Regions from separate parts of the Streptomyces sp. SAS_281 genome, predicted to be linked through region 3. Evidence: riboswitches for the same ligand, from Rfam matches in the RefSeq annotation. Region 3 holds a riboswitch; each other region holds the start of a gene.
The links. Region 3 has a riboswitch for cobalamin ahead of ACN6LM_RS11360 (cobalamin biosynthesis protein). Riboswitches for the same ligand answer to the same signal wherever they lie in the genome.
Positions count from the first base shown of each region.

Region 1: it holds a riboswitch for cobalamin, as region 3 does, so the genes downstream of both, ACN6LM_RS11220 (ribonucleoside-diphosphate reductase subunit alpha) here and ACN6LM_RS11360 (cobalamin biosynthesis protein) in region 3, are expected to answer to the same signal.
Region 2: it holds a riboswitch for cobalamin, as region 3 does, so the genes downstream of both, ACN6LM_RS25410 (ABC transporter substrate-binding protein) here and ACN6LM_RS11360 (cobalamin biosynthesis protein) in region 3, are expected to answer to the same signal.

Region 1 covers NZ_JBMNDO010000022.1:65,934-68,190, forward strand. Annotated here, with positions in the region: gene ACN6LM_RS11220 (ribonucleoside-diphosphate reductase subunit alpha) at 1-950, opposite strand, end outside; cobalamin riboswitch at 1,094-1,218, opposite strand; gene mctP (monocarboxylate uptake permease MctP) at 1,284-2,257, opposite strand, start outside.
Region 2 covers NZ_JBMNDO010000076.1:26,299-28,555, forward strand. Annotated here, with positions in the region: gene ACN6LM_RS25405 (beta-ketoacyl-[acyl-carrier-protein] synthase family protein) at 1-830, shown strand, start outside; cobalamin riboswitch at 884-1,040, shown strand; gene ACN6LM_RS25410 (ABC transporter substrate-binding protein) at 1,117-2,157, shown strand; gene ACN6LM_RS25415 (FecCD family ABC transporter permease) at 2,154-2,257, shown strand, end outside.
Region 3 covers NZ_JBMNDO010000023.1:10,707-12,963, forward strand. Annotated here, with positions in the region: gene ACN6LM_RS11350 (inorganic phosphate transporter) at 1-572, shown strand, start outside; gene ACN6LM_RS11355 (hypothetical protein) at 605-838, shown strand; cobalamin riboswitch at 986-1,112, shown strand; gene ACN6LM_RS11360 (cobalamin biosynthesis protein) at 1,236-2,240, shown strand; gene ACN6LM_RS11365 (cobyric acid synthase) at 2,237-2,257, shown strand, end outside.

The DNA of each region.
Region 1 (2,257 bases), on a different contig from region 3:
TCCGCGTGCCAGGTCTCCAGGTAGACGGCGGCGGCGCCCTTGCGCCGGCCGCCCTGGTTCACCGCGGCGACGGAGGCGTCGAGCGTCTTGAGGAACGGCACGATGCCGTTGGAGTGCCCGTTGGTGCCCCGGATCAGGGAGCCCCGGGCGCGGACGCGGGAGTACGAGAGGCCGATGCCGCCCGCGTGCTTCGACAGGCGGGCCACCTGGTGGTAGCGGTCGTAGATCGAGTCCAGCTCGTCCAGCGGCGAGTCGAGCAGGTAGCAGGACGACATCTGCGGGTGGCGGGTGCCGGAGTTGAAGAGGGTCGGCGAGGACGGCAGGTAGTCCAGCCGGCTCATCAGCCCGTACAGCGCGGCGACCTCGTCCAGTGCCCGCCCCGAGGTGTCCTCGGCGAGACCGGCGGCGACCCGGAGCATGAAGTGCTGGGGGGTCTCGATGACCTGGCGGGTGATCGGGTGGCGCAGCAGGTAGCGGCTGTGCAGGGTGCGCAGCCCGAAGTAGCCGAAGCGGTCGTCGGCCCCCTCCGCGAGGGACCGCTCGACCAGGGCGTCCAGCGCCGCCGCGTGCAGCGTCACGAACTCGGCGGTCCGGTCCGCGATCAGGCCCTCGCGGTGGCCCACGGCGACGGACGCGGCGAACGAGGTGGCGCCCTGGCCCGCGGCCTCGTCCGCGATGGACCGGGTGAGCAGCCGGGCGGCGAGGCGGGAGTAGGCGGGGTCCTCGGAGATGAGGCCCGCCGCGGCCTCGGTGGCCAGTGAGCGCAGTTCCGCCTCGTCCGACCGGGCGTTGCGGCCGCGCAGGGCGGCGGCGGCGACGCGTCCGGGGTCGGTGTCGGGCAGATCGGCGGTGAGGCCGGTCAGGGTCCGCAGCAGTGCGGTGCCCGGTCCGTCGCTCGCGGTCCCCGTTGATGCGGCCGCTGAAGCCGGATCGGCTGGCGCGATGGTCACGTGGTGCTCTCCCTCGCTCGGCTCTGGGCCGGCGGGGAGCACGGGGGCAGCCGGGCAGGAGGGGGCCCGGGCGGGGCGGCACTCCGTGCGGCGTCCACCGGCCCATCCCACGAGGCCCGGACGTCTGGGCATCCGGTTCGGTCGAACCGGATGCGCTGTCGGCAGGTCCTCGGACTCCACGGATGCGCGGAAGCGCACCGAATACACCGTTGCGGGACAGTTCCGGATTCACACCGGATTCCCCTGCGGCGACAGCGAGCATGAGCATACATGTGGGGGCCGCCCTGCCGGACGGCCCCCACATGTTGTGTCGCGTGGTGTAAAGGTGTGCGGTCAGTGACCGCCCGGCGCCCCCGCCGTGGCCGGCGGCAGCTTCTCCTGGACGCCCGGGTCGCCCGCGTCCGCGGTGTAGTCGCCCGGGGAGGTCTCGTCGATCCCGACGGGCGCCTTCACGGCGTTCAGGACGAAGGTGAGGACGACGACGACCACGACGTTCAGCACGAACGCGGTGAGGCCGATGTAACCGATCTCGCCGAGGCCCGGGATCTCCTTGGAGGACCCGCCGAAGTGCTTCTGCGTCGGGCTGGCGACCCCGTACGCGGCAGCCGTCCCGTAGATCATGCCGACCGCCCAGCCGGCGAGCAGCGCCCAGCGGTGGAACCACCGGGTGAACAGGCCGCCCACCAGCGCCGGCATCGTCTGGAGGATCCAGATCCCGCCCAGCAGCTGGAAGTTGATCGCGACGGTCTTGTCCATGGTGAGGACGAAGGCCAGTGCGCCGACCTTGACCAGCAGCGAGACCAGCTTGGAGACCTTGGTCTCCTGCTCGGGCGTCGCGTCCGGCTTCAGGAAGTCCTTGTAGATGTTGCGCGTGAACAGGTTCGCCGCGGCGATCGACATGATCGCGGCCGGCACCAGCGCGCCGATGCCGATCGCGGCGAACGCCACCCCCGCGAACCAGTCGGGGAACATGTTCTCGAACAGCTGCGGGATGGCGAGCTGGCCGTTGTCCACCTTGACGCCGGCGGCGATCGCCATGAAGCCGAGCAGCGCGAGCAGGCCCAGCATCAGCGAGTACAGCGGAAGGATCGTGGTGTTGCGGCGGATCACCTCACGGCTGCGGCTGGAGAGCGTCGCCGTGATCGAGTGCGGGTACATGAACAGCGCCAGCGCGGACCCGAGCGCCAGGGTCGCGTAACCCCACTGACCGGCCGCTGCCGGTGCGAGGCCGCCCGCGCCCGCCTTGGTGAACTTGTCCTGGGCGGAGGCGAAGATGTCGTCGAAGCCGCCGAGCTTGATCGGGATGT
Region 2 (2,257 bases), on a different contig from region 3:
GGGTCCTGCTGACCATCCCCAACATGCCCGCCGCCGAGATCGCGATCGAGATGCGGGCCACCGGCCCCAGCATGGCCCCCTGCACCGCCTGCTCGTCGGGCGTCACCGCGCTGTCCGTCGCCCGCGACCTGCTGGTGACCGGGCAGTGCGACGTGGCCGTCGCGGGGGCGACCGAGTCGACCGTCTTCCCGATCGCCATGACCGGCTTCGCCCGGTCCGGGGCCGCCGCCCGTGCGGACGGCGACCTGTCCCGGCTCAGCCGGCCCTTCGCCGCCGACCGCGCCGGACTCGTCATGGGCGAGGGCGCCGCCGTCATGGTGCTGGAACGCGCCGCCGACGCGGAGGCCAGGGGCGCCGAACCCCGGGCCCTGCTCGCCGGCACCGGCGCCACCACGGACGCCCACCACCCGACCAGCCCGCACCCCGACGGGCGGGTCGCCCGGGCCGCCGTCGAGGCCGCACTGCGGAACGCGGGCTGGCGGGCCGACGAGGTGGAGCACGTCAACGCGCACGGCACCGCGACCGTACGCAACGACGCCGCCGAGGCCGCGCTGATCAGCCGGGTGTACCCGCACCGGCCACCCGTCACCGCCCCCAAGGGTGTGCTCGGGCACTGCATGGGCGCGGCCGGGGCGATCGAGGCGGGGCTGACGATCCTCACTCTCCAGCGCGGGGTCGTCCCGCCGGTCGCGAACCTGGACGCCCCCGCGCCCGGGTTCGACATCGACTGCGTCACGAAGGTGCCGCTGGTGCGGCCCGTCCACCGGGCCGTCAGCCACTCCTTCGGCTTCGGCGGGCACAACGCGGTGGTGGCCCTGCAGCGCCCATGAGTCCCCGGGGGCGGCGCCGAACCGCGCGGGACGCCCGTGGTAGCGTCCCCGGAGCCAGTCGAACTCCACGTGGGAGTCAGGGAATCCGGTGCGAATCCGGAGCTGACGCGCAGCGGTGAGGGGGACGGGCGGGGCCACGGCCACTGGGAGACCACCGTCTCCCGGGAAGGCGTCCTGTCCGAGCGAACCCGAGTCCGAAGACCTGCTGGCGACCGCCGTCCGGGACCGGGCGGCGGGTTCCGTACAGCGGGCCCCGCGCATGGGCCCAGAGACGCCGAGGTACCCCGTGCCGCCGATATCCGGCCCCGCCCGTTCCGCCGCCCTGCTCGCCGCCGCGCTCCTGCTGCTGACGGCCTGCGGGGGGTCCCCCGCCGGTAAGGCCGACGCGTCCGGCGCGGCGGACGGCTATCCGGTCACGCTCAGGAACTGCGGACGCACCGTCACCGTGGACGCCGCACCCCGCCGCGCGGTCTCCGTCGACCAGGGCACCACGGAGATCCTGCTCTCGCTCGGCCTCCAGGACCGGATGGCCGCCACCGCCACCTGGACCGACCCGGTGATGAAGGGCCTGGAGAAGGCCAACGCGGGCGTGAAGCGGATCGCCGACAACCGGCCCTCCTCCGAGAAGGTCCTCGACCAGGAGCCCGACTTCGTCGCCGCCGACTTCGAGTCGACCCTCGCCAAGGGCGGCGTCGCCCCGCGCGAACAGTTCGAGGAACTGGGCGTCCCCACCTACGTCTCGCCCGCCGACTGCACGGCCAAGGACAACACCAGGGACGGCGACGGCGTCCGCACCGGCGCCCTCACCATGAACAGCGTCTACGACGAAGTACGCGACCTGGCCCGGGTGTTCGGCGTGCCCGAGCGCGGCGAGAAGCTGGTCGCACGGCTCCGCGCCCGGATCCGCGCGGCCGCCGGCGGCGTCGACGGCTCCGGCACCTCCGTCCTGTACTGGTTCGCCAACTCCGAGTCCCCCTACCTGGCGGGCTGCTGCGGGGCGCCGGGCATCATCACCCGGGAACTGGGCCTGAAGAACGTCTTCGACGACACGCACGACGAATGGCCCCAGATCAACTGGGAGACCGTCGCCGACCGCAACCCGGACCTGCTGGTCATCGGCGACCTCACCCGCAAGTCGCAGACCGCCGAGAGCGCCGCCGGGAAGATCGCCTTCCTGGAGTCCAACCCCGTCACGAAGAACATGGACGCCGTACGCCACAAGCGCTACGTCCTGCTCAGCGGCCAGGCCATGAACCCGACCATCCGCACGGTCGAGGGCGTGGAGCTGGTGGCCGCCGGGCTGCGCGCTTACGGGCTCGCGGGGTGACGGCCACCGACCGGCTCACCGCCCCGCGCGAGACGGCGCCGGAGACCACCGTGTCCGCCCGCCCGCGACGCCTGCGCGGCGGCCTCCTGTGGACCGGCGG
Region 3 (2,257 bases):
TCGGCACGTACCTCGGCGGCTGGCGCATCATCCGCACCATGGGCAGCGGCCTGACCGAGCTGAAGCCCCCGCAGGGCTTCGCCGCCCAGACCAGCGCGGCCACCGTCATCCTGGCCTCCTCGCACCTCGGCTTCTCCCTCTCCACCACGCAGTCCTGCTCCGGGGCCGTGATGGGCGCGGGCCTCGGCCGTGCCGGGGGTGTGGTCCGCTGGTCCACCGCCACCCGGATGTTCGTCGCCTGGGGCCTGACCCTGCCGGCCGCGGGTCTGGTCGGCGCGGGTGCCGAGTTCCTGACGAAGCAGGGCACCTGGGGCGTCGTGGTGGTCGCGGTCCTCCTGATCGCCGGATCCGGGGCGATCTGGGTGCTCTCGCGCCGCAAGCCCGTCGGCCACGGCGATGTCGCGCCCGGCACCGCGGACGCGGCCCCGGCCGAGCCCGCGGGTGTCGTCACCCAGGCCATCGCGGCCGTGAGCCCGCCGCCCACCGCGGCCCAGGCGCACGACCTCGCCGCCACCATTCCGGCGCCCGCCGGTCCCGTCGCCGCCGATCCGGCCCGACCCGCCACGGTCTGACAGACCCCGGTACTCCGCTAAGGACACCCCGTATGAACATCGACTGGGCAGCTCTGGGCACCGTCTTCGGCGTCTCCCTCGTCGCCACCGTCGCCCTGGTGGGCCTCTTCACGCTCGGCATCGTCGGCCTCTCCAAGCAGCCGGAGCCGGCCGCCGGGGGCGGTCCGGCGGGCTCGTCGCTCCTGCTGGCGCGCGCCGGTGCGTACGTCTGCTTCGGGCTGTGCGCGGCGGCGGTCGCGTACGGCATCTATCTGATCGTCGCCTGACGCACCGCCCCTCCCCCGGGCCGGACGCACCTCGTGCGCGTCCGGCCCGGTGTGCGTCCGCCCACACCGTGCCGCCGCAGGTCAACAGTGAGTTGACGGGCGTTCGCGGGGCGTGGTGGACTGCCGGAGCCATTACGGCGACAGCAGAGGAAGCCGGTGCGAATCCGGCGCGGTCCCGCCACTGTCACCGGGGAGCGGTCCCCCACCGCACGTCACGGCCCGCGCGAGCGGGCTGGAAGACCGGGGAACCCGCCGATCCGGAAGCCAGGAGACTCTCGTCGCCGTCACGTCGAACCAGGGCGCGGACCCTGAGTGAGGACATATCGCCATGCCCGGCTGCCGTGCGACCTTCTCCCCACGCCCCCTGTCGGCAGCCTCGGGTGCGGTCGGCTGAACCGTGCGTGCCGATCGCATCTACGCGTACGGCGCCACCGCCGGCCTGATCGCCGACCTGCTGCTCGGTGACCCCCGCAGGGGGCACCCGGTCGCCGCCTTCGGGCGGGCCGCCGCGGCCGTCGAGGACCGGCTCTGGCGCGACCATCGCGGCCGGGGCGCCCTGCACACCCTGGTCTGCGCCGGGGGCGCCGCCGGGAGCGCCGCGCTCGCCGCCCGCGCCCTGCGCCGCCGCCCCGTCGCCTCCGTGGCCCTGACCGCCGCCGCCACCTGGTCCGTCGTCGGCGGTACGTCGCTGGGGCGGGAGGCCCGGACCATCGGCGGGGCGCTCGCCGCGGGCGACATCGACGCGGCCCGGGAGCGGCTGCCGCACCTGTGCGGGCGCGACCCGCAGGCGCTGGACGGCCCCGGGATCGCGCGCGCCGTCGTGGAGTCCGTCGCCGAGAACACCTCGGACGCCGTGGTCGGCGCCCTCGTCTGGGGCGCCCTCGCCGGTGTCCCCGGGCTCGTCGGCTTCCGCGCCGCCAACACGCTCGACGCGATGGTCGGCCACAAGTCGCCCCGCTACCTGCGGTACGGCTGGGCATCCGCCCGGCTGGACGACCTCGCGGGCTGGCCCGGCGCCCGGCTCACCGCCCTGCTCGCCGTGGCCTCCGGCGGCCGCCCCCGGGAGGCGGTGCGGGCCTGGCGGGCCGACGCCGCGAAGCACCCGAGCCCCAACGCGGGGCCCGTGGAGGCCGCGTTCGCCGGGGCGCTCGGCGTACGGCTGGGCGGGACCCTCGCGTACGGGGGGCGCGTCGAGCACCGGCCCGTACTCAACGGGGAGGCGGGCCGTGCCGTGGAGACCGGGGACATCGAGCGCGCCGTGCGGCTCTCGCGCCGGGTGGGCGTGCTCGCCCTCGGAGTCGGCGTGGCCGCCCGGCTGGGCGCGGGAGCGGTGGCGCGCCGGATCGCGGGACGGGCCGGGAGACCTCAAGGACCTCGTAACTCTGGACGGAGAGCGATATGAGCGGCGGACTGCTGGTC